Regions from separate parts of the Exiguobacterium sp. SH0S7 genome, predicted to be linked through region 3. Evidence: predicted binding sites of a transcription regulator. Region 3 holds the regulator's gene; each other region holds the start of a gene.
What was found. The regulator Rex, encoded in region 3, represses fermentation and respiration genes when NADH is low (regulators of the CRP and FNR family bind a similar motif). The targets are predictions, from matches to a motif close to TTGTGAAATATTTCACAA.
Positions count from the first base shown of each region.

Region 1: EVJ22_RS01570 (L-lactate dehydrogenase) is a predicted target of Rex. The motif match lies at 3,019-3,036, and genes of this name have one in related genera.
Region 2: cydD (thiol reductant ABC exporter subunit CydD) is a predicted target of Rex. The motif match lies at 4,115-4,132, and genes of this name have one in related genera.
Region 4: EVJ22_RS13925 (DoxX family membrane protein) is a predicted target of Rex. The motif match lies at 2,219-2,236, and genes of this name have one in related genera.

Region 1 covers NZ_SJVA01000001.1:285,754-293,428, forward strand. Annotated here, with positions in the region: gene EVJ22_RS01560 (M42 family metallopeptidase) at 1-720, opposite strand, end outside; gene EVJ22_RS01565 (rhomboid family intramembrane serine protease) at 736-1,794, opposite strand; gene EVJ22_RS01570 (L-lactate dehydrogenase) at 1,944-2,900, opposite strand; gene EVJ22_RS01575 (DUF92 domain-containing protein) at 3,070-3,840, opposite strand; gene EVJ22_RS01580 (5-formyltetrahydrofolate cyclo-ligase) at 3,819-4,373, opposite strand; gene rpmG (50S ribosomal protein L33) at 4,430-4,594, opposite strand; gene EVJ22_RS01590 (1,4-alpha-glucan branching protein domain-containing protein) at 4,679-6,880, opposite strand; gene EVJ22_RS01595 (DUF4912 domain-containing protein) at 6,893-7,657, opposite strand.
Region 2 covers NZ_SJVA01000004.1:104,309-111,983, reverse strand. Annotated here, with positions in the region: gene EVJ22_RS08720 (hypothetical protein) at 1-386, shown strand, start outside; gene cydC (thiol reductant ABC exporter subunit CydC) at 649-2,364, opposite strand; gene cydD (thiol reductant ABC exporter subunit CydD) at 2,361-4,085, opposite strand; gene EVJ22_RS08705 (Crp/Fnr family transcriptional regulator) at 4,213-4,902, opposite strand; gene EVJ22_RS08700 (glycoside hydrolase family 31 protein) at 5,024-7,366, opposite strand; gene arcC (carbamate kinase) at 7,548-7,675, opposite strand, start outside.
Region 3 covers NZ_SJVA01000007.1:96,484-104,158, forward strand. Annotated here, with positions in the region: gene EVJ22_RS11575 (FAD-dependent oxidoreductase) at 1-509, opposite strand, end outside; gene EVJ22_RS11580 (hypothetical protein) at 702-995, opposite strand; gene EVJ22_RS11585 (hypothetical protein) at 1,100-3,739, opposite strand; gene tatC (twin-arginine translocase subunit TatC) at 3,883-4,671, opposite strand; gene EVJ22_RS11595 (twin-arginine translocase TatA/TatE family subunit) at 4,675-4,893, opposite strand; gene EVJ22_RS11600 (redox-sensing transcriptional repressor Rex) at 4,893-5,549, opposite strand; gene EVJ22_RS11605 (ABC-F family ATP-binding cassette domain-containing protein) at 5,699-7,600, shown strand; gene EVJ22_RS11610 (hypothetical protein) at 7,597-7,675, shown strand, end outside.
Region 4 covers NZ_SJVA01000015.1:21,647-29,321, forward strand. Annotated here, with positions in the region: gene EVJ22_RS13910 (glycoside hydrolase family 55 protein) at 1-1,075, opposite strand, end outside; gene EVJ22_RS13915 (cold-shock protein) at 1,341-1,541, shown strand; gene EVJ22_RS13920 (pyridoxamine 5'-phosphate oxidase family protein) at 1,667-2,080, shown strand; gene EVJ22_RS13925 (DoxX family membrane protein) at 2,275-2,778, shown strand; gene EVJ22_RS13930 (DUF3817 domain-containing protein) at 2,861-3,157, shown strand; gene EVJ22_RS13935 (MFS transporter) at 3,183-4,448, opposite strand; gene EVJ22_RS13940 (helix-turn-helix domain-containing protein) at 4,559-5,749, shown strand; gene EVJ22_RS13945 (S66 family peptidase) at 5,754-6,761, opposite strand; gene EVJ22_RS13950 (winged helix-turn-helix transcriptional regulator) at 6,826-7,152, opposite strand; gene EVJ22_RS13955 (VOC family protein) at 7,259-7,675, shown strand, end outside.

The DNA.
Region 1 (7,675 bases), on a different contig from region 3:
GTGTTGCCCGTCCCCGAGCGCGCCCATATCGACTGCGATGTACTCGTCGACTTCGTCCGGGATCCCGGCGTTCCCGCCAAAGCCGACCTCTTCATAGTTGGAAATCAAATAGTAGACCGTATGCGGCAAGTCCGCTTTGACCAAGTCACGCGCCAAATCGAGCAGGATGGCGACCGACGCCTTGTCGTCAAGATGACGCGATTTAATATAACCCGTCTCCGTCTGTTTGAAACGGGGATCGAACGAGACGAAGTCCCCGACTTCGATTCCTAACGCTCGGACGTCGTCCGCCGTATGAACGTCGGCATCGAGACGTACTTCAATGTTCGCCGCCGTCCGCTCGGCACTGTTCGTGTCTTTATAGACGTGCACACTCGATTGATGGACGAGGATCGTCCCGTCCACCGCCTCGCCCGTTTCGCGATGGACGAGACAGTTCTCACCTTCAATCGCGGTCCAAGCGTAACCGCCGACTTGTGTCAGCCGCAAGCGTCCGCTCGGCAACACTTCCTTCACCATCGCACCGAGCGTATCGACGTGGGCGGTCAAAAGACGGGCCGGCCCGCTTTGTCCAGGAAACTTGGCCAGCAATGCACCTTTTCTCAACCGGCTCGTCTCAACCCCGAGGTCCGTGAGCTCACGTTCGACGTAACTGACTGCTTCGTGCGTCATTCCAGAAGGACTCGGGATCTCCACTAATCGTTTTAACGTATCAATCATGTTGTTACTCCTTTGTCATCGATGATATCCGAGCCAGTATAGTGTCCCGGTCAATAAAACTGCCAGCGCCGTGAACAACAGGCGCCATTTTTTTGTCGTCTCGTCAGGTAATCCGACCACGCCCGCCATCAAAAATCCACCGATGAGGCCCCCGGCATGGGCCGAGTGGTCCAAGCTGGCACCGAGGACGAAGGCGAGCCCTACGTTTAATCCTAACATAATAAACAGCGGTGGGCCGAGCGTCTTCATGAACAGCGAGCGGTCACGCAGTCCGAAATAGAGCAGTGCGCCGACGAGACCGAACAATGCGCCGGACGCCCCGGCCGAGATCGCCTCACTGAACGCGTAGGAAGCGGTCGACGCGATGACGCCCGCCAACAGATAGATCGTCAAGAATCTCGGTGACCCATACATGCGTTCGACGAGCGGGCCGAGCGACCAGAGCGCGAACATGTTGATCGCAAAATGAAACCAGCCGATATGAAGGAACATCGGTGTGACGAGGCGCCACCATTCGCCTTCGTCGATGAGCGGATTGACTTTGGCGCCGAATCGGATGAGCGTGTTCGGATCGAGCGTCGAGCCGAGTGATTCGGCGAGCCACATGACGACAAACGTCAACATCATGAGCGCATAGACGAATTTAGGTTCACCGAATGAAAATCGCTTCTTCAGCTCGGCTTTCCGCTGTTTATCGAGTGCGAGCGCGAGCGGCCGAAACCGGGCCTCATCTTGGTCATCGCCACACGCATGCCTATCGAGTCTCACCTTGGCCGCGATTTGAAACGACAACGTCTCAAGTCGCTCCTCATCGACGAGCGCGTCGCCATATATATGGACATGAAGCTTCGCACGCCCGAGTCGTGCGAGTCGGAACGAGCTCATGACCGCCTCGATCTCGATCGCGACATGGTTCGCCCACGCCTTATCTGTCTTTATGTACAGGTGATAGAGGTCTCCAGCTTTCGTGTCGAACAATAGCAGCGCGCGTGAAGGCTCGAGTATCCCTTCGACCCGACCGCCTGCCTCGACCGCATGGTAAATGTCTTCCCAAAAACATCCCGGTTGCGTCAACTGAATCCCCTCCTTTCCTTCTGTCTTAATTGTAATCCAATTCGATCGTGACGACAAAAGTTGGCGCTTTCTGAATCTGTCCGGTGCCCGTGGCAACGCATCAAAAAACGTAGCCGGCATACACCGACTACGTCTATATCGCGAATATATTATAAGACAGGTTGCATCGTTTTCAACAACACGTCTGCCGAATGGAGCATCTTCTGTTTCTCTTCGTCTGACAACTCGATTTCGACGACTTGACGCACGCCTTGGCGGTTGATGATTGCCGGCACACCGATATGAATATCGTTCAAGCCGTACTCTCCATCCAAGTAGGCACCGACCGTGAGCAATGTGTTCTCGTTACGTAGCACTGCTTTGACGAGACGAAGCAAGCCGAGACCGATCGCATAGTACGTCGCGCCTTTACGTTCGATGATGTGATACGCAGCGTCACGAACGTTGACGTAGATGTCTTCAAGGTCTTCCCATGTATACTCGTCGTTCTCTTCGAGTAGCTGTTCGACCGATTTGCCGTAAATCCGGGCGTTACTCCATGCCGCGAACTCGGTGTCGCCATGCTCACCCATGATGTAAGCGTGGCAGTTGCGCGGATCGACGTTGAAGTAATCACCTAGCATGTAGCGGAGGCGTGACGTATCGAGTACAGTCCCTGATCCGAAGACGCGATGTTTCGGAAGACCCGAGTATTTCCAAGCCAAGTGTGTCATGATATCGACCGGGTTTGACGCGACGATGATAATACCGTCGAAGCCAGAGGCCATGATGTCAGTGATCATCGCTTTCATGATTTTCGCGTTTTTCTCAACGAGGTCGAGACGTGTCTCACCTGGTTTTTGAGGAGCGCCGGCCGTGATGACGACGATATCTGCAGCACCGCAGTCCGTGTAATCTCCAGCCCAGACGCGCATCGGTGACGAGGCGAACGAGACGCCGTGGTTCAAGTCCATCGCTTCGCCTTCTGCTTTCGCCTTGTTGATGTCGATGATGACGAGTTCTTCACATAGGCTCGCTGTCGTCAATTGATACGCGAAGCTTGCACCGACCGCTCCGGCCCCGACGAGAGCGACTCGTGTTACTTTTGCATGATTTAATGTTTCCATGTTGTTTTTCCACCCTTCAAACAATCTGTTTCATGTTTTTGTTTTGTCTGTTACACCTAGATTGTAACATCATTCACAAACAGTCAATACAAGAGAAACCGTTTTCAGTTTGGCAATATTGTGACAAAATTCACAATCGTTTGAAACATCCTCATTTTCTGTACTACCCTTATGCGAATGCAAGAAAACCAATAGCTGCCGCGGAGGCGATCGCCAAGAAATTGACGGCGTCGTTGCCGAGAAAGCGCCATCCAGATACATAGTCGGTCGCTTCGCCGTGATGCAGCTTTTTCTCCGTCAGTTTTTGGCACGTCCGACAGCGATACTTCCGTTGTACGGTCGCACCGAGCAACGTATCGACGACGCTGCCGCTCAGACCGAGCGCAATCAATAGAAATAGCGTGCCCATCGTTATATTTAAGAACGGGAGCGATGCCAAGACGATGGTCGTCGCACCGGCGACAGACATGAGCGTACCGAACGGTGACACCCCACCGCTCGTCCCCGGTTCAACTTCACGCAATGTCAAAATAGAGCGCGGTCGGCGCGATGCGAGAACGCCGAACTCGGACCCCCACGTGTCACTCGTCGCCGCCGCGATTGAAACGACGTAAGCGAATAGCCACGCCTCGTTCGAAGTCATCGCCATTCCGACGGCGGTGAGCATGGCGATCCCTCCGTTCGCAAGCACTTGCACGAAGTCACGCGGTCCGGATTTTTCGACGATGTCATCGACTGACGTTTTGTCGCGGGCGCGATATTTTGAAGCGAGCGAGGACGTCGAAAAGAACACACCGAGCAAGTACAGCCCGAACCAGCCAAAACCAAACCCGATGACCGTCCCTGTCACGATCGTCAAGATCGCCCCAGAGAACGTCAACGACCGGAGACGATATCCGGCCAGTGCAACTAGACAAGTTACGAGGACGATTGAGAGCATCGAATCATTTCCCTTTCTGTCACGATCAGTTCGACAGGTATGTCGTGTGGTTCGATCGGTATTTCGTCGAGCACTTGTACGTCGTAGGCGAGCGCGATCGTCGCACCGCGATATGTCGCTAAGAAACGGTCGTAATAACCCCCGCCCCAACCGATCCGATATCCAGAACGGTCAAAGACACGGCCCGGGACGATGCAGGTATCGATATCGAGGTCGGTTTCCGCAGTCGTCGGCTCGAGAATACCCATTACTCCCGGCTCGAGGTCGCTGAACGTCCTGATTTCGTGGAACGTGAGCCCCTGTTTCGTTACTTTCGGCACCAACACCGATTTTCCTGCTTTTAAAGCTGTATCGATGAGCGGACGCGTATTCACTTCAAGGTCGAGTGACAGTGTGAGTGCGACCGTATGCGCTTGTTGCCACTCAGGGAGCGACGCCACGGTATGTAGGATCATTTCATCACGCCCGTCACGTTCTGTGAGCACGCGAATATTCGCATGAACCGCTTTTCGAAGTTCTTGTTTAGCTGTCATTTGTTATTCCTCCTATCGAAAAAAAAGGCCGCCACATGAGTGACGGCCGGTCTCAATTATTTCACTTCGCGGTAAAGCGTGTGACGACGGAGACGTGGGTTGTATTTGCGCAATTCGAGGCGCTCTGGGTTGTTACGTTTGTTTTTCTTCGTGATGTACGTGCGATCGCCTGTTTCTGTGCAAGCTAGTGTGATTTTAACGCGCATATCTTTCACTCCCATCTTACTAATGTTGTATCAAGTGCTTTTGCTTTACAGTCTAAGCATACTCAATTATCCTACCAAGTTTTTTTTGAAAAAGCAAGGTTATTTCACGTTCTTTTTCAAACGTTTCTGCCCGTACGGTGACGCGTCGAGCGGTAGGCACGTTTTTACGTTATCGCCGATCCCATACCGCGTCGCGAGCTCCTCGATCGAGAGCTGTTCACCGACATAAACCGTATCAGCTTCCGAGAGGACGCCGTTCTCAATACGATGGATCGCATCGAACAGGCCACCGTGCCCGTGCGGGTTGCGGGTCGTTTCAAATGACAACATAGTTGAGTATAACGGAACATATAGTGACTTCGCAAGTGAACGTGCCGCTGGAATCGTCATCCAATCAAAATGATGGACCGCTTTGAAGTTGACCATCGTCTGTAACTGTTGGACGAGTTTCACGTAGGCGACGTTCTGAGCAGCGATTTGGTTCATGACATGCTCTAGAAACGGACTCGTGAGTGGGACCCGGTACACGTGCACGCGATTGTGACGCTCGTATTCAGGCAATCCTTCACTGTGCGGTGTGAGGACGTAAACGGTCTCCCCGTCAGCTGCCCGTGCCTCGACTTCAGCGACGACGCGGTGACCGAGGTCACCCACGATATTGCCTGTATATTCTGGCGTGAGGACGAGAATGACCTCACCTTCTTCGCCACGCTCCTGCGTCACATAATAGTCGTGTGGAGATAGGAACGTATCGATATCAATGTCCACGTCGTCTAAGAACGGATAGACCGTGTAGTGCTCGTCTAGCAAGCGATCCGATAGCTTTCCTTCGTAGAGCGCCGTCTCGAGTTCAGCAAACAGACGGGTATGTTCCCGGAAACGTTCGGCGGCGTATTGCGCCGTCGTCTGGCCGTCCAAGATAAACGCCCAATCGCTCGAGACTGAGAGCACATAATGACGAATGAGCTGTCTCAAAGCCCGGTCGGCGAGTAGCGAGGTGTTCCGATAGTCAGCCACGTCTTTGACGAGTTGCGTCTCCATCGTGTGCAAATGTCTGAGCATCCATTCGTTGCGCTCGTTGATCCACACATCGCCGTAACCTTTCCGGCCCCACGTGTTCATCGAAACTTGTACTGTTTGCAGGTCTTGGAAATGACGCTCGAGGAAGAGTGCCGGCGTGATCGTCTCAATCCCGAATGCCTCTAGTCGCTCTGCGACTTGCCCTAAAAATTCAGGGCCCTCAAACCACCAATGGCCGAACAGTTCGGCGTCAAACGGTGCCGTGACGAGGAAAGGCGGGAACGTTTGTCCACCGTGCGCTTCTAAATGCGCCGCGAGCGTCTCGGCGAAATCGGTCGCGTGATTATCGATTTGATGTTCGGCCCATCCGCGGACGTAAAAGTCTTTTTCGTCGCTGTCGCCCGTGATGCGATGCATCTTCAGACCTGTGTCGAAGCGGATGCCCTCTGGATGCATGAACGCTTGAATGTATTCCCAGTCCCGGTCGTAGGCGAGATCGCGATAAAACTCGCGATAGTCCGGATGCCCCGGATAACCGATCATCGAACTCCAAATCTTCCCGGAGATGATTTGATCACGTGGGAACAAAGCGACTCCGTGCGGCGAATAGACAGGCGCACCGATGCCTTTGTCCGGCGTCGGATCGGCTTCGAGCAACGCGTGCTCATCGACGAACGTGTAGCGAATCCCTTCCTCATAGAGGATGCGGTCGACTCCTGGCGTATACGCACATTCCGGTAACCAAATGCCGGTCGGACGGAAGCCGTAATGCCGCTCGAAGCAGTTCAACCCGGTCCGAATCTCGGCCCGTGCCGCCTGATCGGTGAACAGATGCGGGTTGAAACCGTGTGTCGCCGTACATGTGACCATATCGATGAAGCCTTGCTCACGATATGTACGGAACGCATGGTTCAAATTTTTCTCCCAATGGAGGAACGTATTCTTCAAGTCTTGATAACGGCGTTCGTAAAAATGAAGCGTCTCGACTTCTTGTTCGCTCCGACCCTCAGCCAGTTCGATTGAGATCAGTTCAAGCATCTCATCTAAATGCCCAAGATAGCGATCTTGGACGAGTGGGTCGGCGAGCATTTCGACGACGGGCGGAGAGATACTGACCGTCCAATGCAGGGGCCGTTGAAGTCGATCGACTTGCCACAGAATCGGGATGTATGTCTCGGAGATGGCTTCATATACCCAGCGCTCTTCTAGCCGGTGTTTCTCTTCATGCCTCACGTACGGAAGATGGGCATGTAGGACGAGTGAAAAATAACCTGGTTTCATAGTGTGTCCTCCTCAGCGTACGCAGCGGTATGCAGAATATTTTGGTAACGTATCGAGTAGTTCTGGTGACTCGACTTCACCGAATTGCCAACGTCTGACCGGCTCGGCAAAACGTCCGACTCCTGCCGGTTCGTTCCGCGGCGTATCAATCGGCATCGAGGCGACGAGCGGAAGAAATTCGCCTTCCATCGTCCGAATCCCGAATTCGAAGACATACGTCGTGTTCGGGTCGAGCGGACGGACGAACCAGCTGTTCGTCATTTCCGGCAACTCGAACGTATAAGACCGGTTCGCATGACCAGATGTGTAATCGAGCAGGGTGATGTCTAAGATGCGGAACGCCTTCGGCAAATCTTCCCACGGCCGCATGAACTGCATCGTCAGCGTCTCTTTCACAGCGTCTGACACTTCCCAAAAAACATAGACCGCGTTCGGGGATTGGACGACCGCGTGCATGAGATCGGCATCGTAGCGGTCTGGAAGTTTCCAAAAACCGTCTGGACCTATTTCAAGGAGCGGTGACTGCTTCGGCTCTTCGTGATGGAGTGTCGAGGCGACCTGCCCCACTGTTGGAGCTTCTTTCTCGTTTCGTTTCATTCTATCCTTCCCTTCATTAGAAGATTTTTCAGGAGTGGTTGTCGTCTTGGTGACCTCACCGTTCTGGGAACGCCATTTACGCCATGCGTACTGGACTTTTCCGATTGGCATGTCTAATTGTTCTGCAATCTGTTTTAACGTAAGCCCTTGTTGTTTCAAGGATACGATTTTTTCTTCCATTTGTGTCTGGCTCCCTTC
Region 2 (7,675 bases), on a different contig from region 3:
CGTCCCTTTCGATGATGATTTTCATCGGGCCGCTCCTGCTTATGTCCATGTTTGCCTTCTCAAAACTTGTGACGTTCGAGACGGTAGCCGCCTTTATGATCGCCGTGCTTAGCATCGGCTTCGCCGAACGCATCATCGGGATGATCGTCGCTCCGCTCGTTCGGACGTTTTGGCATCAACGCGGCAAACTGATGCCGCTCTATCTTGATGCCGGACTCTATGTCTTCTTGCTGTCGATTCTCATCTTGGAGTTTCTCATGAACATCCCAGGTGTCGAATTGAACGCACCGGCAGTCGCTGTATTTTACGCGTTCGCCTTGTTCTACATCCGTTATTTGTTCAGTTTGATCCGCTTTACACTTAGTAAGGGCGTCCCGTCAAACTGAATCGACTCGTACGACCTCGACCGCAGACATCCCGTCTGCGGTTTATTTTTATTTTTCTAATTGACAATGAGAATCGTTATCACTTATACTCGAGTTGTAGCTGCCACAGCTGGACGTAACCGTTCCCCAAACTTGTTACGGCCCGTGGATTCCCCTCCACGACACTCTTTTTGAAAGCATTGCGACAACCCCCATTTGTTGCACCCAGATTTGCCATAAAAAAAACGAGCGGCTCTCCGACGGAGCCGCTCGTTTTTTTCGTTCAGGCGAACACATCTTGTTCGACTTGTTTCAACTCATAAAACATGCCGCGGGCACGCATCAAGTCGTCGTATGATCCTGACTCGATGATGCGACCTGCTTCCATGACGATGATTTGGTCGAAGCGTTCGAGCCCGGTCAGACGATGGCTAACCATGACGAGTGTCGCCTCGTCCGCCTTCCGGAAGATTTCAGCGAACACATCGGATTCGGTCCGCGCGTCTAACGCCGACGTCGCTTCATCTAAAATCCAGAGCAACCCGTTCTTCAACAACGCCCGGGCGATGGCGAGCCGTTGCCGTTCCCCTCCTGACAAGTTCGCCCCTTTCTCGAGCATTGGCTCATCGAGTGCGAAACCGAGGCGGACGCTTCGCAGCGCCAGCTCCATCTCGTCATCGGAGAAGTCTCCGGCAAGGGCCAAGTTGTCTCGGACGGTACCGAAAAAGAAGTGGTTCTCTTGCATGACGACACTCGCTTGAGACCAGACCGATGTTTGTGTGACCTCATTCAAGCGCTGACCGTCGATTCGTACTTCGCCTGTCTCTGGCCTTACAAACGCGAGCAACAGTTGCAGGAGCGTCGATTTGCCAGACCCGCTCGGGCCGACGATCACGGTCTTCGATCCGCGCGGTAACGTCACATCAACTGTGTCTAGGACGGCACGGAACGTATCCGGATAGCGGTAACTTACACGTTCAAACGAAATGTCAGGCGCCGTCTGAAGCGCTATGTCGTCACGAGCCGCTTCTGCCGCCACGAGGTGATCACTTGGTTCGACGACCTCGAGCAAGCGGTTTGCCGCTTGTTTACTATCGGCGTAGTGACCCGGGAAGACCGCCATCGGTGTTACGTTCTCAAACGCGGTCAATGACATCATGACGAGCATGGCCAAGAACAGGCCGTTCAGTTCGCCATCGACGACGAGGTAGGCACCGATTGCGAGCACGCCCCACGACACGAGCAGTGACGCAGCGACGACGAGCGACGAGTTGAAGAACTGGTTCGTCACGTCTTGGCGCTGTGCGGCGGCGTAACGATCGCTTCGAGCGAGCAAGTCGTCACGGGTCTGGCCGAGCTGGTCGTGCAACAATAGATCGCGGTACCCGTACATCATCTCGGTCACCCCGCTCGACAAGTCGCCGCGCAAGGCCCGAATTTCCTGGTCATGCTTCGCTCGGATGCCGGCAAACAAGATCGGAATCAAAAAGCCGGTCACGAACACCCCGAACACGAGCCAAAGGCTGACCGTCATCGAGAAGAACGTTACGAAGAAGATCGTGCTCAAGAAGACGAGCACTAAGATGATTGGCGGATAAAACACCCGCAAAAAGTAGTTTTGAAGGCTTTCGACGTCTCCGACGACACGGGCGAGCAAGTCCCCGCTCCGGTATTTGGCGAAGATGTTCGGCACGAGCGGTTCGAGCTGGCGATAAAACCGGACGCGCAGTTCGCTTAAAATCGTGAACGTCGCCCGGTGTGACGCCAAGCGTTCGCGGTAGCGGCTCCCCGCCCGAATGACGCCGAACAGCTTGATCAGGACGACCGGCACCATGAGCGCATAGAGGGGCGGCACAAGGCCGGCCCGCGACACGAGATATCCACTCGCCGCGAACAAGGCGACAGCCGCTAGGCCCGCTGTATAACCGAAGAAGATCGAGAGGATGATATCCTTTTTCTCTTTCATCATCCATTTTGTGATCGTCCAAAGTGAGTTCATCCTCTCACCCCTTTCTGTAGCGTGAACAAGTCTTCGTAGGCCGGGACAGCCAGTAACTGTTCATGCGTCCCGCTCGCGACGAGGTTCCCCTCGTCCATGAACCAAATCGCGTCCGCTTGCTTGATCGTATGGAGACGGTGCGCGACCGTGACAAGCGTCGCGTCACGCGACAACTCCTCGATCGAGCGTCGAACGATTCTCTCGGTCATCAAATCGAGACCGGTCGTCGGTTCATCGAACAAGATGATACCTGGACGTTTCAAGAAGGCACGGGCCAGGGCGAGACGTTGCCGCTCACCACCGGACAGTCCGTAACCACCTTCTCCGAGCTCGGTATTCAACCCGTCCGGCAAATTGGCGATGACATCGACGAGGCCGGCGGCTTCAGCCGCCCGCATGATGTCGGTCTCGTCCGCCGTCTCACCGAGGGCGATATTAGCGGCGAGACTGCCGGCGAACAAATACGGGTTTTGCGAAATATACCCGATTGTCCCGTACCAAGACGTATTGGTGAACGATTCGAGCGGCTCCCCGTCGACGAGGACGCGGCCACTGTCCGGTTTCACAAGACCGGACAGCACGTTCAACACGGTCGTCTTGCCTGATCCGCTCGCGCCGACCAAGGCGACGTGTGACCGTGCCGGGATGACCCCGCTCAGCGGGTGGAGCGTGAAGCGACCCCCTTCATATTGGAACGAGACCGCATCGAGCACGAGTTCGGGCGTCCGGTTTGTTAGCGGTCTGTCTCCCCATTCGATACGATCGTCCGGGGCGTCGAGCGCCTCGAAGATGCGATCGGCCGCACCCATGCTGCCACGCCCCGTATGGAAGGCGCTGCCGAGGTCTTTGATCGCTAAATAGTATTCCGGGGCCAAGACAAGAATCAAGAAGCCGGCGAAAAACGTCAAGTTTTGCCAAACGACCATCTGGAGCGCCACTTCTAAAGCGACGACGCCAGTGCTGAGCATCGAGATGAACTCGAGCATGAGCCCTGACAAGAAAGCGGTCTTTAAGACGACCATCGTCGCATCCCTGAAGTCGAGACTGCTCTTCTCGATCGCTTGCGCTTCTTGCTCGGCACGTCCGTATAGCTTGAGTGTCGTCAATCCTTGAAGGACGTCTAAAAATTTCCCCGAGAACTGGTTCATTTTCTCCATCTGCTCTTCAGACTTCTTCTGGGTCGCGATACCGATGATGATGAAAAAGATTGGAATGAACGGCGCGGTCACCATCATGATGACACCTGAGATCCAGTGCTGACTGAAGACTACGACGAGAATGAGCAGCGGGATGATCGACGTCTGGATGACTTGGGGCCAGTACTGGCTAAAGTAAGCATCGACCTCATCGACCGCATCCATATAGACACTGACTTTCTTCCCGGACTGTCCGGATAGAGACGTCTCGATCGGATTCGATGTGTAGCGGTCGAGCAGTTGACGTCGAAGCGTCCGCTTCGCCCGCTCCGACAAGTTGGCACCGATACGTCCCGAGACATACCCGAACAAGGCACGTGCGAGCAATGCGAGCACGAGCCAACCTAGAGATGGGATGACACTTTGGAACGATTCGTTTTTTAAAAATACTCGGTCGACGACGTCGACGATCAAATAAGCCTGAGCCAAGATGGACAACCCGATCATCACCGCGGCGATGACGAGCCCGACGATATGTCCTTTCTCGGCCAAAGCGAGAGCTTGCAGTCGTTTCACTGCGTTCATCCTTTCTAAACGTGCATGACAATTTTTCTTTGTGATGATTCTCACTAATTATAACTGATGTAAGGGTCCATAGCGAACGCTTCGCTTATCGAGACGTGCAAAAAAACGCCACGAATGCAGCGTGGCGTCAGTGTGTCGCTTGTTCGAAATATTCAGGGTGCAACGTCACGAGTTGACGGGCGTCGAACTGGAGAATGTCTTCTTTTCGCAGTCGCGATAAGATGTGGGACACGGTCTCGCGCGATGTCCCCGACAGTCTCGAGATTTCAACTGTCGTGAACGGACAACGTACGCGCACACCGTCGGCTTCTTTTTCTCCGAGGTCTTCAATCAAGTAATGGATTGTATTGATCACTCGGTCGCTCGCACTCGGCGTGATGATTTCCTGAACACGGCGTTCGTGAAGGTCAAGGATTCGATTCATCTGACTGACGATATGCAAGAGCATCGTCGCATTTCTTGAGACGAGCGCTTCAAAGCGATCCGTCGGCATATAAATGACTTCAATATCGGTCAGCGCTTCCGCCGAATGTTGGTAATATGTTTCCGTCAACAGTCCCCGGTACGGAAACAGCTGCTTCGGCTTCAAGTAGTCGGTGTATTGATGGGTCGCCGTTTCATTGCACCGCTCGAGCTTCACATACCCACTGATTAAAAAGTAGACGCGCTCACGCGGGTCGCCTTCCATGAATAAAAGCTGCCCTTTGCGGTACGTCCGACAGTATACGTGCGGTAGCAAGCTCTCTAGCTCGCGGCTCGTGCATTTATTGAAGATATCGAGTTGTCTTAAATCGTCGACTATCCATTGCTGTCTCATGATCAATCCCTCGCTTCCCGAACTGTTCATCTTTCTTTTAGTATACGAGATTCAACTTACGAAAACGCTTACAAATTCCGACGGTTTTCTGACAAGACAAAAGAGGGGTTGCCCCCTCTCCTCAGTCGAGCATCAATTCCATGATCGCATCTTGCAAATCGCGTTCGAGTTCGAGCGCATGGAGATCAAACAGCCACGCTTCGAGTCTCGTCTTCGACGCCGCCATCCGGTAGAGGCGGTCTTTCAAATCGTAAGATATCTCGGCGCGGTCAATGAAGCGATATAAGCGCTCCAGTCGATGACTGTTGTTCGTCACCTCGACAGGGAGCGACACCGTCACTTCCTCATCAATTTTACCGAGTTCGAGTCGTAACGTCTGCGTCTCCGGTTTATACTCGCCCGAACCGGTCACCCCGCGTACGAGTAATGTGACGGTCCGGTCTGACGGTAAGACGGACGTGTCGCCCGTGACATGAACGTGCAGGCTGCGCTCGTCCCAGTCGAGGGTGAACGTCGTCTCGGCGTAAGCCCCGGTCTCATAAGCCCGATCGGTCCCGTTATCCTCATACAGCGTGAACCTGTTCGATGCACCTGGGAAGACGACGACTTCGAGATCGGTCGGGTTGTCGGTGTCGTTGCGTCCAGAGCGATGAGCGGCCAGCGGGACGATCGCTCCAGCTTTCGCGAACACGGCCTGCTCGTCAAGTCCACGGAATATACGGATCGACTTGTCGCCTGAGTAACGATGACCTGTAAAGAAGTCGAACCAATCGCCTTTCGGCAGCCAGACGTTCGTCGCCGCGACGTGAAGCCGCTTGTTCATCGGCTCGACGATCGGTGATACGACGAGTTCACTGCCGAAGTAGTATTCATTCGGCACGCCATACGCCGCTTCTTCGTCGGGATGATCGTAATACATCGGGAGGATGAGCGGGAGCGCATCCTGATGATTACGCCGGTTCATCGTGTACAAATACGGGATGAGTTGGTGGCGGAGTCGTAAAAACGACTTCATCGACCGTTCGGACTCGAGACCGAAGCGCCACGGCTCTTTGCCGTTAAAGATACTGAACGTCGAATGCAAGCGCATGATCGGGCTGAACACCCCGAACGCGACCCAGCGCGCGGCGAGCTCATCGTCTTTCGACCCTCGGTAATGCCCGCCGATGTCGTGGCTCCACCAACCGTAACCGATATTCGACGCCGTCGCCGTGAAGTAAGGCTGAAACGCAAGCGATGCCCAAGAGATGAGCGTATCTCCCGAGAAACCGACAGGATAGCGATGGCTGCCCGGTCCGGCATAACGCGAGAAGATCAGCGGACGATTTCCGTCCCGGGAAATATCGGCCGCATGATAATGGTTTAACATCCACATCGGGTCGAGCCCTTCCATTTTCGATGTCGACCCTTGCTGCCAATCGATCCACCAAAAATCGACGCCGTCTACCTCGTGCGGATGATGCATCTGTTCAAAATACGCTTGGATGAAGCGTTTATCAGAGAAATCGAACGGGATGCGATCTCCGTTCGACGGGTCGAGCCCCATCGCTTCGGCCATCGCCACGTATTGGTCTTCGAACGCCCGGACCCCGTCGGCTGGGTGCAAGTTCAGCGTGACGAGCAGGTTCTCTTCTTTCAACCACGTCAAGAAGCCTTTTGGGTCCGGGAACAGATTCTTGTTCCATGAGTAGCCGGTCCAGCCGCTCCCGTACTCTTCAGGAACGTCGGTGACGTGCCAGTCCATATCGATGACGCTGACCGAGAACGGGATGTCTTCCTCTTTGAACCGGCGCATGAGGCCTTTGTACTCGGTCTCGTCATAGCGCCAGTAGCGGCTCCACCAGTTGCCTAGTGCTTTTCGCGGCAACATCGGCGTCGGACCTGTCAGCTTATAAAAATCGTGAAGCGCTTGCTTGTATTCGTGCCCGTAGCCGAAGTAGTACAAATCATGGATGCCTTTTCGTCTCGGCTCGACGAAACGGTCGTCTGTCATGAGAAATGAGTCCGAGTCGTCGATGACCGCATAGCCTTGCTTGGAGACGATCCCCTCCCCGAGCTCGGTCGCTCCGTCGACATGGTCAAGCGTTCGGGCCGTCCCTTTCAGTGTCCGTTCCGGGCCGTTGAACGTGTAGCGGCTATAATACGTACTAAAGTTCCCTTTCACGTCGACGTAGAGCGTGTTCGGCGCAAACGGTCCTTTCGTATAATACAAATGAACGTGATCGGTGATGATTTGCAGTTCACTCTCGTCCTCGATGATCCGGAAGTCAGGGACGTCATAGTCCCGGTTCCACACGACTTGGGTCGGTCGGTCTTCGAACACACCGTCCTCGGCGTACTCCATCCGGATCAACTGGCTCGTCAATACTGTGAAGCGATAGCAGCTCCCTTGGACGACGGCACGTTCATCTGCAAGTGGCTTCATTTGCTGTGTGTATACGTTCTCCTGTTCAAATAGACGCATAAGTTCGAGCGTTGCCGCTCTTCGTCACATCCTTCCCCCATATTAGTGCAACCGTTTACACAGATGATGATAGCAATGTCAGGTTTGACATACAACACCCCTTCCCCTTGTTCACGGTTCAAAAACGGCCAGTCCGCGTTATGCACAAAAAAAACCGTAGACGAGATGTCTACGGCGTTGATCATTGTTGGAGCGTGGCAGCGAGCCGGACTCTCGTCCCAACGTCTCCTCGGACAGCAGCGTGCGCCTGCTCGAGCGACGTGATGACGGATACGCGTCCATGGCCTGACTCGGCAAACTGCAAGGCGG
Region 3 (7,675 bases):
CCGTACACTTCGAACGCCTCGACGAGCTCGACGCCGATATAGCCGGCACCGATGACGGCGATATTTGTCGCGCCCTTCGCCCGCTCAATGATGCGCTGAGCGTGGCCGTAGTTTTTGCAAAGTTCGATCCCAGTCATCTCGATTCCAGGCAGCGTCGGGACGATCGGCCAAGATCCTGTCGTCACGATCAAACGGTCGAACGTGTCATACACGTCTTCCCCTGTCTCGAGGTTTTTCGCATGCACCGTCTTCGCTTCCGTATCGATGTTCAACACGTCATGCTTCATGCGCATCGTCGCGCCGAGTTCTTCGAGCTCGGTCGGTGATGAGTAGAACAATTCTTCAGCGCGTTTGACGACGCCACCGACGTGGAGGGCGATCCCACACGAGAGGAAGCTGACGTTGTCGTTCCGCTCATACACGGTGATGTCGAGATTGTCGTGCTTGGCGAGTAAGCCTTTGACTGCTGCTGTTCCTGCGTGTGTACATCCGATGACTGCGATTTTCATATGGTAGTCTCTCCTTTGAGTTGTAGGCAAGTTAGTGTTTGTGACAAATATCACATTCGCTTTCTGAACTTAGTGTACTATTTCACAAGAAGGTTTGACAATCCCTTTGCTCAGTTTTTCACGTAATTATGTCTAAAGTTTGAACGCTGGTTGTGACGACAAAAAACCGCTCCGCGACCGGAACGGTTTTGATCATGAATTGGACGTGCGTCTCGCTTTCACCCAGTGGTAGATGACGACACCGATATAGGTGACGAGACCCATCACATACAAGGCAAAGCCGTACAAGATCCAGCCCAGGGCGTCCCATCCGCGGACGAAGACGAGTCCGATGATACACGACACGTATCCCACGACGAGCAGCGTCAACGAGAAGACAAGTCTCCGCTTGAATGGCGACTTCCAAAAGTTCAGCACAGCAATCAACAAAATTGTCGTCAACACACCGATGATGATGAGCTCATCCCCGTAGTACTCCCAAGTCATCGCTTCTCCCCCTGACGTGTGTTTGATTGGTTTAATCGTATCACTTTCTTGTTACATTCCCCATCTCAGAAAAAAGCCATCCGCTTCAGCGAATGGCTCCTCTATTACCGTACATAAATTGTTTTCGTCACACTCCGGCCTTGCGGCGTCACGAGACGGAGCGTCAATTTCGTCCCTTTCTTTTGTGAGGCGAAACTGAGCGTCGTCGACGTAGCCGTCACCGTCTTCTTGGTGAGGACGGTCGAGCCACGCGTGAGCGTCAATGTGCCGTATGCGACATTCGACGTCGCCTTGAGCGTTTTCGACGCACTCGATGGAATCGTCGTCACGAATGTCGGCGTCGGACCAACAGTCACTTTCAACGTCTGCACATGGCGGAACAGTCCTCCTTGACTCGTCAAGGACAGCGTCCCGTTAATCGGCTGACGGGTGAAGCGGAGCGTCACTCGTCCGGTACTGCTTGCCTTGGCCGTAGCAAGTACTTTCGAACCGTTCTTCAACGTGACGGTACTGTTCGGAATCACGTATCCGACCCAAAGCGACTTCTCATCGTTGATTGAGAGCGTCGACAACGATGTCTTCGGCAAGTTGACCGAGACGTCACGCGACTTCGATCCGACCGCCGCTCGGACACGAATCACATCCCCAGGTTTGGCCGGGATCGTGTAACGCGTCGTCGACAGACGTTTCGCCGTGACGAGCTTATCATTCACGTAAAATCGAACTGTCGCCGTGCTCGTCTTCTTGATTGAGAGTGTCGCTTGTGTCTTCGTCATCAACGTATCCGTCACACTGAGCGTCGGAGTGAACGCACGGACCGTCTTCGTGAGTTCGTACGTCGCATCGCCGCTCGAGCGTGTGACGAGGATGACATCCCCTTCTTTCAGTGGGGTGTCAAACGTGTACGGCATCGCACGTGTTGTCGCCACATGCATCCCATTTCGATAAATGCGATAGGCCTGATCGGTATTCGATGTAACGTTGATGGATTTGTCATAAATCAACGGTGTCCGAGTCCAAGTAAAGACAGGCGGTTCCACTCTTGTCTCCACGGTTGTGAGTCGGAACGCTGAAGCGGGTGCCTCTTTTAATTTGAAGTAGACTTTTGTTCCGATGTCTACAGGCATCGTATTGAACTCTTTAATCGAAATGAGTCCGTCCTCATCTGCCTGCTCATTCGAAATTTCGTAGTATTTCCCACTGCGAATCAACACATCCACCGAGGCGTTCGGCGTCGTTTTTAACGTGACACCTGAAGTGACGGTTTTCGTCAGAACCGAGATGCCGTTAGGTGACGTCTCCTCACTCTCCTTGACCGTCTGAAGTTCGATTGGTTCGGCGTACACGCCAGACTTACTACCGATTTTCACGGTCACGCGAGACCCCGGTGTGAACCAACGCGCCGGTTGCCACGTATAGCGCCCTGATTCATCTGATTGGACCGTCGTCGATTGATAGTTCAACAATGAATCCGATGAATTCGATTGATACAAGTTTTTCGTCACGCTGACAAACACCGGCGTGTTCGGTGCCGTCTTCCCGCTGATTGGGCCTAAGACACCGGTTGGCGGGTCGAGCGTGAGCGGCACATATTTCGATGCCCATAAGTCTAACCGTCGCTCAAAATCGTTCCACTTAAAAATCATGTCATACGATTCATTCGTCTGTAGCGTCAGTTTCCCTTGCTCCCAAACGAATGGATCGTCTTGATAGGCTAAACGTGCAGTCAGCTCAGTCCATGGAATCGGTAAGGCTGTTCCATCGACGAGTGTCGCCGTTCCGCTGACCTCATAGGGACGACCTACCTCATAGCGAGTCGTCGTTTTCGGAACATTAATATTCAATTGCCATGGCGCTTTCCATAAAGACTCCGGTGTGTAGACCTCCGTCTTCTTCATGCCAAAAACGTACCAAGGACCGTGTTGTCGAATGTCAGCGTCATCAATTGGTGCCTCTTTCCACTCATTCGTGCTGACGTTATAACTGACATAGAATGTCGTATACATTTCTCGCGTCATAAAGTAGTAGGTGCCGTCTTTCCACGTAAGATTACTTACGTCTGGCGCATCTTTCTCAATCCATCGTTTCGTCGCCAAATCGAAAATAAACATGTGCTCCGAGTCATCGCTTTTGATTACGAACCATTGATTCGCTTCTTTGATGTGACGGGCCCACTTCACCTGTCCTGAATAGGAACTGATTGTCTCAAGCACTTCTCCTGTAACCGTCCGCTTCGTCACTTGACCGCCGGCGAACGCGAGGACGTTCCCATCGTCGAGCAAACTGTATACCTGACCACTGCCTTTCGTGAGTGATCCGCGAATATCACCTGACATCGATGTGATGATATACTTTTCGTCATCAGCCCATAACATCATTCCTGTTGTTACATTCGTTGAGACGAGTCGATTCTCACTTCCTGCTTCGATTGGGAATGTCGTCGCTACATTCGTACGTATATCCCACATCACCCACTCCGGCCACCCTTTTAACATAAATCGGCCGTCCCCGATCGCATAAATATTATAAGCAGCAGACACTCGAATCGGTAATGTATAGACTTCACCGGTCTTCACATGTACGAGCGTCTCAGGATCTCCCGAGCGCCACACATATTCACTATTTCCTACCACTTCTCCCGCCGGAATAATTTCAGGCTTGGCATAACTATCTGCCCGAACATCTAATCCGGGCGCCGCCACCATGACGAGCACAACGAGTATGCTCCATAACCATTTGTTCATCGTTCTCCTCATTTCTGTTTATGAATACATAACTTTCAAAAATAATCCATTTTTGATTTAACATTACTAATTTTAAGTTGTTTTTTCAAAATTGAATAGCCCTAAATTATAAAAAAAGAACACTCCGTCTCATGACGTAGTGTTCATTTCTCATTCATCTGTTTCATCAAATCCATCTGTTCTTTCACTTGCGCTTCTTTCTCACGTCGGAGCACACCGCGATACGTCACGCGCGAGATCGATAAGCTGATCTCATATAGGAAGAAGAGCGGCAGCGACACCATGAGGTGCGACGTCAAATCCGGCGGCGTGATGAATGCCGCGATGACGAACAAGGCGAAGTAAGCGTACTTCCGAATTTTCGAGAGGAAGTACGGTGTCACGACACCGATGCGTGTCAAGAACATCGTCACGACCGGAAGTTGGAACAACAGCCCGAACGGGATCGTCAGCTGCAACAGGAACGTGAAATAGTTCGTCGCTCCGATGATCTGTGTCAGACCGAGGTCTTGCCCGAGGTCCGTCGAGATATCGAGGACGAGCGGGAACAACCAATAGTAGGCGAATGCGAGACCGATGAGGAACAAGATAAAGATGACCGGGATATAGGCGAGCGTCCATTTTCGTTCATTCGGATGCAGACCAGGTGCGACGAACGCCCACAGTTGATACAGTAGAAATGGACCCGATGCGACGAGCCCGATGACGAGCGCCAAGTTCAAGTAGATCATGAGCGGGTCCGCGACCCCAAAGGCGTTCAGCTCGAGCCCTCGTTCGACGAGGTCCGCCTGCAGATAGGCGAGCACGTACTTGACACTCGGCAAAGCGATCAGAAAGAAGGCAAAGACGACAAATGCCGACAGCATCAGTCGTCTCCGCAGCTCTGTCAAGTGATCGGACAGTGCCCGTTCTTGATCAGGTTGATGGCTCATGGCTTACTGCTCTTTCTTCTCAATTTCTTTCTTGTCGGTCTCGTCGTGCTCTTTCATCATACCGTTCGTGGCATTTTTGAACTCACGGAGCGTCTGCCCTGCTGCCCGGCCGAACTCTGGCAATTTCTTCGGCCCGAAGAGGATGAGCGCGATGATGGCGATGACGAAAATACTGACGCCACCTGGCATACCGACGACGAGTGATGATTGTAGAAATTCCATTATTGATGGACCCCCTCAGCGGATGGATAGTGTTGCATAAAGTAAATGAGCGACTGGAGTTCGATCGACAAGTCGATATGATGGACGCGGACCGTGTCCGGTACAGTCAATCGTGCCGGCGTGAAGTTCAAGATCCCTCGAACGCCATAGCGGACCAAATCATCGGCGACCGGTTGCGCGTAAGCGGACGGGACCGTGAGGATGGCGACATCGATCTTGTTTTGCTTCATGATCTGTTCCATCTCATCGACGTGATGAATCGGGACACCTGACATCGTCGTGCCGACTTTTGTCTCGTCTGCGTCGAACCCGACGACGATATGTGTGTTATTGTTTTTAAGGAAGTTATAGTTGACGAACGCTGTCCCGAGATGACCGACCCCGACCAAGGCGACGTTCGTGATCTCGTCTTGATTCAGCGTCTTACGGAAAAATTCTAACAGATACTGTACGTTATAGCCATATCCCTTTTTACCGAGCGCACCGAAGTATGAGAAGTCACGGCGAATCGTTGCCGAATCGACCTTGACCGCCTCGCTCAGTTCAGCAGAAGAGACACGCTGTTTCCCTGACGAATGTAGGCTTTGGATAAACCGATAGTATAGTGGCAACCGTTTGGCTGTCGCTTGCGGAATCTTTGGTTCGTTTTGACTCAACGGAAAGAGCCTCCTTTTTACGACGCGTTTCAAACGAATCTGATTTCATACACCTTGATTGTAAACGAATTCACATAAGCACTCAATGAATATACCTGAAAAGGGGAAGAAATAAAGTATACTAAACAGAGAGAAAGGGGTTTTTTCACTTGATCCTACTGCAAGTCAACAACTTATCCAAATCGTTCGGCGTCGAGCCGATTTTAGAGAATGTCAAACTAGAAATCCAAGAAGGCGAACGCGTCGCCCTCGTCGGCCGCAACGGCGCCGGCAAGTCGACACTGTTAAAAGTCATCGCCGGCGAGTACAACTATGACTCGGGCGACATCATGAAGCCAAAAGACGTGACGATCGGCTATCTCGCCCAAGACTCAGGATTAGAATCGAACGAGACGATGTGGAACGAGATGCTCACCGTCTTCACCGACTTGATCGAACAAGAGAAGACGCTCCGCCAGATGGAGCAAGACATGGGCTCGGAGCGCATCTTGAACGACCCGGCCGCCTACGAGCGTCTGCTCGCGGCGTATGACGAGGAGCAACACACGTTCAAAGACCGCGGCGGCTATCAGTACGAAGCGACGATCCGCTCGATCTTGCACGGGATGCGGTTTTATCCGGACGACTTCGAACGTCGGATCGATACGCTCTCAGGCGGACAGCGGACACGTCTTGCCTTAGCGAAGATGCTCCTGCAAAGCCCGGACCTGCTCATCTTGGATGAGCCGACGAACCATTTGGACATCGAGACGCTCAGCTGGCTCGAGAAATATTTGAGCGGCTATAAAGGTGCCGTCCTCATCGTCTCCCACGACCGTTACTTCCTCGACCGCGTCGTCTCTGTCGTCTACGAGCTGTCACGCAACCGCAGCCGCCGCTTCGTCGGGAACTATACGAAATTCCTCGAGCAGAAGGCCGCGCTCTACGAGCAAGAGAAGAAACAGTTCGATTCGCAACAAGAAGAGATCGCCAAGATGCAAGACTTCATCCAACGGAACATTGCCCGGGCGACGACGACGAAACGCGCCCAAAGCGTCCGCAAGCGGCTCGAGAAGATCGACCGCATGGACGTGCCGGACGGTGATGAGCGGAGCGCGGTGTTGTCGTTCTCGATCAAACGTCAAAGCGGGAACGATGTGTTGAGCGGCAGCGACCTCGCCATCGGCTACGAAGAACCGATTGCACAGAACTTGCGTTTCCAACTGCAGCGCGGCGAGTCGGTCGCCCTCGTCGGCCCGAACGGGGTCGGCAAATCGACGCTCCTCAAAGTGTTGACGAAACAACAACCACCGCTCACCGGTGACATCCGCTACGGTACCGGCGTCGAGATCGGCTACTACGACCAGGAACAACAGAACTTGTCGGACGCGAACCGCGTCATCGATGAGATTTGGAACGACTGGCCGCTCATGCGCGAGCAAGAAGTCCGCAGTCTACTCGGCCAGTTCTTGTTCAGCGGCGACGACGTCATGAAACGCGTCCAAGAACTATCCGGCGGCGAACGAGCCCGGCTGACGCTCGCCAAGCTCAAGCTCGAGCAACCGAACTTGCTCGTCTTGGATGAGCCGACGAACCACTTGGACCTCGACTCGAAGATGATCCTCGAGAACGCGCTCGTCGACTATCCCGGGACGATCCTGTTCGTCTCCCACGACCGTTACTTCATCGACCGGCTCGCCACGCGTGTCTTAGAGATCACGCCGAACGGCATCGATGAGTACCTCGGCGACTACTCGTATTACGTCGAGAAGAAAGAAGAGCTCGAGGACCTTGCCCGGCTCGCCCGCGAGGAGACGAAACAAGTCGTCGTCAAGAAGCAGCGCGCCGACAAGGAACAGCAGCGCGAAGAACGCCGGTTGAAACAGCGGGTCGAAGAGATCGAGCTGACAATCGAGCGCCACGAAGCTCGGCTTGAAGAAATCGAGCAGCTGTTATGCGAACCGGACGTGTTCAACGACTTCGCCCGCGCCCAAGAGCTGTCGACCGAGTCCGACGCGACGAAAGAGTCGATCACGGAACTGTTCACAGAATGGGAGGAACTCCATTCATGATGCGTTCCCGTGCCATGCGGATCGATTGGATGCATGCGTTCCTGACCGGGTTCGTCTACATCGTGCCGAGTGGGA
Region 4 (7,675 bases), on a different contig from region 3:
GAAAGTTGAAGGACCGGTTATCACGATACGAGACGTGCCCAAAAATATGAACGTCATGGGCGGCCGAGGACGTACCGTGGGCTTTCACCTCGACGCCTCCAAAACAACCTTCCGTCATATTGTTGACGAGCACGACGTGACGCGAACCGTCATCGATCTCGATGCCGTTTGAATTGGAGAAGCCGTGGGCGTGCGTACGTCCGTGCGGGTGATGACAATAGCAGTTCGTGATGTAGATGGCGTCGCTATGATGCGTCGTGATGCCGTCGTCCCCATAGTTCGTCGCCTCGCAGCGGTCGAGCCAGATGTAGCGGCTGCCTTTTTTGGCACGCAACCCGTCCCCGAGGTAATGATAGTGAGGGGCGGTGATATCGAACGCGTGCAGCCCGGCACCTTTGGCGGTGACGTGATGGACCCAGGCGAATTTGACGTGGGCGAACGTCAACGCGCTCGAAGCCGTGTCTCCACTCGACGTCCGATCGACGTCGCCAAGGCGCTCGACGTTCCAGTCGAGCGTCAGATGGGCGACCTCAATGTGATGATTCCCATAAAACGGTGTCGCATTTCGCAGCAGACGGCGATGCTTCGGTGTACCGTCGGCCAAGCGTAATACCGTGTCCTGTTGTCCCGCACCTTCAAGCACGCAGTTCGAGGGGATCCGGACGCCACGGACGATATAGACACCGGCCGGCACGTGGACGTGGCGGTTCGACCGAAGCGCGAGCCGGAATGCGAGCGTGCAGTCCGTCTTGCCGTCCCCGACGGCCCCGTAATCGGTCACGTCGACGTGATAGCGTGTCGTCTGCAGTAAATTCAAATGTTCCGCGTCGAGACGACGCATCCAGACGGGCCGGATGAGATCGTCGACGACCTCGAGCGGGAGTGCACTCGTCACCGGTGTGATTCGTTCCGTCATCGGCAAGTGGGAGCGGTACGACTTCGATTGGTCAGGATAATGGTCGTGTCGCGTCGCTTGATGCCAAGCGAGCGTCTCCGTCAATAGCTCATCTGTCGACCAGGCCGCGTGACGGGCGATGGTGGCAGCGATATGCGTGCGGTCAATTTGATTCATCATATGAGTCGTCCTCCTAACGTTCACTACATGTGATGTACCCGTTTTGAAATTATTTTTAGCAAACCGAAGTATTTAGTAGACAGAAGCATTTATCCATGGTATATTACATATGTGCTTAATTAAGAATAGCTGGAAACATAATTCACAATCGCTTGGGATTATTTTTCATGAAAGATAATCCAACAAGTTTTGTGCTTTTTTTTGGTCAGTTTTTTCTAGTAAGGCACTACTAGAACGCACAGCGTTTATTTCAGGAGGGTTCATTATGAACACAGGTAAAGTAAAATGGTTTAACTCAGAAAAAGGTTACGGCTTCATCGAAATGGAAGGCGGAGACGACGTATTCGTACACTTCTCAGCAATCCAAGGCGACGGCTTCAAGACACTTGAAGAAGGCCAAGCAGTAACTTTCGAAATCACTGACGGAGCTCGTGGCCCACAAGCTTCTAACGTTGAAAAAATCTAATCTTCCTTTCCAAGGAATTTTATAACCTGCTCGCTTCGGCGAGCAGGTTTTTTCGTGTCTTCGTGTTTAATCAAATGCCGCAAGGGAATGATTATACGAGTGACTATGATAAGGGGGCTTTTTAAATGGATGCTAAAACAATGGCACAACAAATTCTAGATGCAAGCAACGTGGGAACGATGGCCACGGTATATAAAGGGAAGCCGCACAGCCGATACATGACGTTTTTCCATGACGGTCTGACACTCTATACGGCAACCTCGAAAGATACGGATAAAGTCGATGAGTTGAAGAACAATCCGTATACGCACGTCTTGATCGGCTACGACGGGGACGGGGTCGGCGACACGTATCTAGAGATTTTAGGAGAGACGTCGGTGTCTGATGACGAGTCGATGAAAGAAAAAGTGTGGAACGAAAAACTTGAGGGCTGGTTCGACGGCCCGGACGATCCAAAACTCGTCATTTTAAAAATCTCACCGCAATCGATGCGTGTGATGAATAAAAAAGGCCAACCGCCACAACAAGTTGATCTTTAAATCAGTGGAAGCAATGTCTCGAGCAGACGTTGCTTTTTTTGGTGCAATTTCCAAAAAGTGACTGACCTGTGACACACATATGAACGAAACGTGAACTATTGTCTCAAGCTATGTGAAAACATGAACATGGGTGATATATTGTGAATGTAATCACATATAAGCAATCATTCACCCATTCAAAAGGAGGAATTATCATGTTCACAAAGTTTTGGCAAAACCACAATATCGCAACCGGCATCTTGACGGTGTTACGGATCTGGCTCGGCTATCAATGGCTCACAGCCGGATGGGGTAAAATCACAGGCGGGTTCGGATCAGAAGGCTTTCTGAATAATGCGCTCACGCTTGCGACGGGAGATCACCCGGCGGTCGCCGGCTGGTGGGCAACATTCCTTGAAAACTTCGCGATCCCAAACGCAGCACTTTTCGATATCTTAATTCCATACGGTGAATTCTTGGTTGGTCTCGGTCTCTTGCTTGGTGCCCTCACACGCAGTGCGGCTTTCTTCGGACTCGTCATGAACATGGCATTCTTATTGTCAGGAACGGTCAGCACGAACCCGACGATGTTGATCGTATCGGTCTTGATTCTCGTCGCGGGCTACAACGCAGGCAAAATCGGCGTCGACGGTTTGTTCCTTCGCCGCTTCGTCGAAACAAAAATTTCGCATCGTTCACCAAATCGTCAAATAGCCTAACGACTTTCTAACGTTCTCCTGTGACAAACTTCACCTCTATCGGCTACGATGAACGTAGCATCGATTAAAAAGGAGAACGGATATGAACGCAACTCGATTCAAATGGCTCGGTTATACAGAGGGGATGTCATTCCTGCTCTTATTGTTGATCGCAATGCCGCTCAAGTATTTGGCTGGCATGCCGCTAGCCGTCAGCATCGTCGGTGCGGCCCATGGTTTCCTGTTCGTCGCTTACGTGGCGGCAGCGGTTTACATGGCGTGGCGCTTCAACTGGGGCTTCAAAGTGTTAGTCCTCGCGGTCATGGCTTCGGTCATCCCGTTCGGACCGTTCTTGTTAGAGAAACGAGTCCTTCCATCAACAGAGAAGACATCGAACTGAAAAACGTTCGATGTCTTTTTTTCGTTCATTGACGCGTCGGCGCGCTTTCGACTTCAGCCAGTACCGTCGCTTTTTCAACCGCGATATCGTGACGGATGCGATGCATCGCGAACAGCGTGATCGAAAGCAGGCATACCATGCAAATTGTATAAAGTGACGTGACCGACATCCATTCGCTCAATAACCCGAACGACACGAAACCGAGCGGGGTGATCCCCATGGCGAGTGATTCGAGGACACCCATGACACGACCGAGGTAGCTTGGTTCCGTGTTCGTCTGCAAAAACAGTTGGATGGGAATATTGACGCGGATGATGAAGAAACCGCTCAACAAAGCGAATCCGGTGAGGAAGACGATGGCGGGTGTGACCGAGAAGTCAAAATAGAGCGGAACGGCCGGGCCGATAAAGAGGCAACTCATGACGATAAGCGATGTGCGGACCGTCGCTAGACGATACTTGATCTTAAAGAACGGCAGCGCGTGGGCAAGAGAGGCGACTAAAAATCCGACTGCGAACATACTTTCTAAAAAGCCGAACTGGAGCGGGCTGACCCCGATCTGTTGCAAGGCGGCAATCGGGAACAGTACTTCCGAAGCCACGAAGAAGAAGTTGAGGAACGCCGCAAGAATCGTCAGCGTCCATAGCACGCGTTGGCGTTTCAAATAGCGGAAACCGGAGCGGACGTCGTCCCACGTCGATTGATCGGTGGAAGCATGTTCATACGCTTGGAATGTGAGACGTGAGGCGAACAGGGCGGCAATGAGGAACAAGAGGGATGAGCTGAACAAGAACGCTGAAATCGGTAATAGCTTGAACAGCGCCCCGGCTAAAAGTGGCGTACCAATACTTGAGACGGAAATGATACTTTGGATGAGCGAATTGGCGCGTTGAAGCCCGTCTTCGTCGAACAGGAGTGGAATCGAACTCGTCAACGTGACAGACAAGAAAGTGGAGACGATAGAAAGCAGACATGTAATAATCAAGAAAGCAGGAACGCCGAACGTCCAAATGAGGCTCGCGGCCCCGGCCAAGAAGAACAATAGCCCGTTGACCGATTCCATCGTGATGATGACGCGTTTTCGGTTCAATTTGTCAGCATATGCACCGGCAAACGGTGATAATAGAACACGAGGCAACGTCCCGGCCAGTAAGACGAGGGCGAACTGGAGCCCGGAACCGGAAGTTGTCAGCACCGTCAATCCGGCGACGAACGTGAATAGACTGGAAGCGAATAACGACATGAATTTCCCGAGCAACAACACGTGCAAGTTCGAGGTAGAAGTAGTCATACATAGTCTCCTTTGCAATTAAGTTCAATGTGATTTAACATTATAATAGACGACAAAGAGAGATTTGTAAACAATAAGTTCAATTAAATTTAACTTTTAAGAGGTGCTCTATGATTGGACAGCGGATTAAGACGTTACGAAAAGAAAAAAAGTTGACGCAAAGTCAACTCGCAGACGGCATCATCACGAAATCGATGCTCAGTATGATTGAGAACGGGAAAGCCGAAACGTCGATGCGCAGTCTGCGCGAGATTGCCAAGCGGTTGGACGTGTCGGTTCAGTCGTTACTTGTCGATCCTCGCGAGGTGGAGCTGCAAGCGCTCGTCGAAGACATCGAATACGCCCAATTGAGCCTTAATCCATGGGACGAGGAAGCTACCAAGCAGGCGCTATCCCCATATTTGACGACAGAGATGAACTCGGTGTGGCAAGGGAAGGCATACGTCATTATGGGAGATAACTTAAAACATGGCGATAAGCGCAGTGAACTGTTAACTTATTATGAGCGAGCAATCAATTTGTTCGAACGGCTCGATGAAAAAGATGAGCTGGCGATGGCACTCATCGGGAAAGCTTACTACTACATTTTGTGGAATCAGTTTGAGGAAGCGAGCGAACAGTTTGATCGATTGGAATTGTTAGACGTGCGAAACATGTCGTCACGAACTCGGATTGAATATGCGATGCTTCTCGTCATGAAAGAAATGACGTATGAAGGGAATCTATCTGGGGCCATCCATCATCTAGATTCTGCCCTTAAACACATGCATCAGACGAGAACGTATTATCGAGCCGACGATGTGAATCGGACGATTGCATTATGTGCTCTTTACCTGAAAGACGAACAACGGATCAATGAGGCGTTTGTGAAAGCAAGGCAGTACATTCAGTTCACGGACGAACACGTGGCCAAAGTGCGTCTCGCTTTGTCAGAGGCACTTTATGCCATCCACTACGGCCGCGTCGAGCAGCTCGGGCAACAGATTAAGGAAATGGAGCGACTATTGGGTGATGATTACTCGTTCATCGCCGCGATCGAGATGTCACAAGGAGTCTATTATGCGATGAAAGGTGAGATGGAACTCGGAGATATGGCTTTCAAGCGGCTATGGGAAGGGATGGACGGTTGGAAGACACATAGCTTGATCGATCAGGCCGTCTATTTTGAAGGGGTGCTGATTGGTGCGAGTTACGGGTGTGGGCTCGAATTAGTGCCTTCAATCGAAGGATCTGTTCAAAGGTTTCCCGAAGGATTTTATCGGACACATTTGACCGAATTGCTACAAAAAATCAAGGGCTGAATCCTCAGCCCTTGAACGTTTGAATGAGCGTGCCTTTCCCGTCCTCGACTTGAATCGAGGCATGGGCACCGTTAATGAGTGTCAGTTGTGGTGGCACGTGCCCGCAGTCGATGTCATAAATGATGGGAACGTTGAGTAGTTCCTTTAGTTCAGCGTAGACGTCTTCTGCCGTATAACCTTGTACCGGTGGTTGGGCATCGCTGCGGCCGAACAAGATGCCTGTCGTGTGATCAAACCAACCGGCCCACTTCATTTGAAGCAGGGTCCGTTTGAGTGCCGGTACATCCATCTCGGCATTCTCGAAATACCAAAGAATCGGTTCATCGTTCAAATGAGTCTGTTGGAACTGAGCGACGTCACCGTAAGGCGTCCCAATCGTATGCAAGAGGACGTCGATACAACCGCCGAGCAGACGACCGGTCGCTTCCGTCCCACCGAGTGATTTCCATTCGGTCGGCTCGGTCAAATGGTAGACGCATGGACTCGGGTTACCGTGCTGCCACTCTTTTTGAAATTGCTCTGAAGACAGTTGAATGACGGTCTCGCCGTGTTTCGTCGATAAGACGTCGAGCCAACGCGAGCTCGTCGCATCCCACGATTCCCCGCGCAGATCGACAAGGTTCGTCCCGTGAGCCGAGGCGATGCCGGTCTTGAGCGTGTAGACGAATAAAAATAAGCTGACGTCAGAGTAGCCGAGCATCCACTTCGCTGGGAGCGTGTCCCAAGCGATTTTATCGAGTAGCTCGAGCAACAAGACGCCGCCCCATGGCGGGATGATCAAATCGACGTCCTCATCGTAGAACAGTCGCGTCAGCTCTTCGGCACGGACTGCGGCCGGCGCCGATTTTGCTTTATGTTGTGTCCAAACAGACGGTTCAAATTGAAGCGTGAAGCCGTGGCGTGCGAACGTCGTCTCAGCTTCGTGAAGTAAACTATGACGCGCGGCTGGTACGCCGGACGAAGGGGCGGTGACGCCGACGTGGCGGCCGGTGAGCTGTGGATAACGAATCATGAGATCCTCCTGTGGATAAGTGATGGGCGGTAATACGGAAATGAGTTATCCACATGTGGACAATTTATTTTTGTTGCATGCGCGCAGCGTGCTTCATGCCCCAAGCGTTCATCGTCTCGAGTACCGGGATAAGCGTCTTGCCGTACTCGCTCAACTGATAGTCGACGCGCGGCGGGACTTCCGGATAGACGGTACGGATGATGATATCGTGCTCTTCTAAGTCACGCAACTGGGCTGTCAAAATCTTTTGGCTAATGTTCGGGAGCGAGCGTTTCAGTTCACTGAACCGGAGCGTCCCCCCGTTGATGAGCGCGAGTAAAATCGATGGTTTCCATTTACCGGTGATTAGTTCGAGTGCGGTATCGACTTCACAGCTTGAGATCATCGTCATGAGTCTCGCTCCTCTCTAAGTATCCTTTCGGTAACTATACCACCTTTTTGTGCCGTCTTCTGCAAACGGGACACGGCATGTATAGTAAAGAGAGAGGTGAGAAAACATGAAATTAACCAATATCCAACTCGGACCGGTCACGCTCCGGGTCAGTGAATTAGAAAGCATGAAACAGTTTTACGAACAAGTCATTGGAATGGACGTACTCGAAGTCGGTATCGACCGCGTCACGCTCGGTGCGCCGAATACGCCGCTCGTCATCTTGCATGAAGTCAAAGGTGTGCGTCCGAACCGAAAGGCGGCCGGCTTGTTCCACATGGCAATCTTGCTGCCGGACCGCGTCGAACTCGGACGCATTCTCCGTCATTTGATCGAGCGACGGATTGAAGTCGGTCAAGGCGACCATTTGGTCAGTGAGGCGTTTTATTTGAACGATCCGGAAGGGAACGGCATCGAGCTGTATGCTGATCGGCCACGTGAGAAGTGGGAATATGAAGCGAACGGTCACGTGAAGATGTCGACC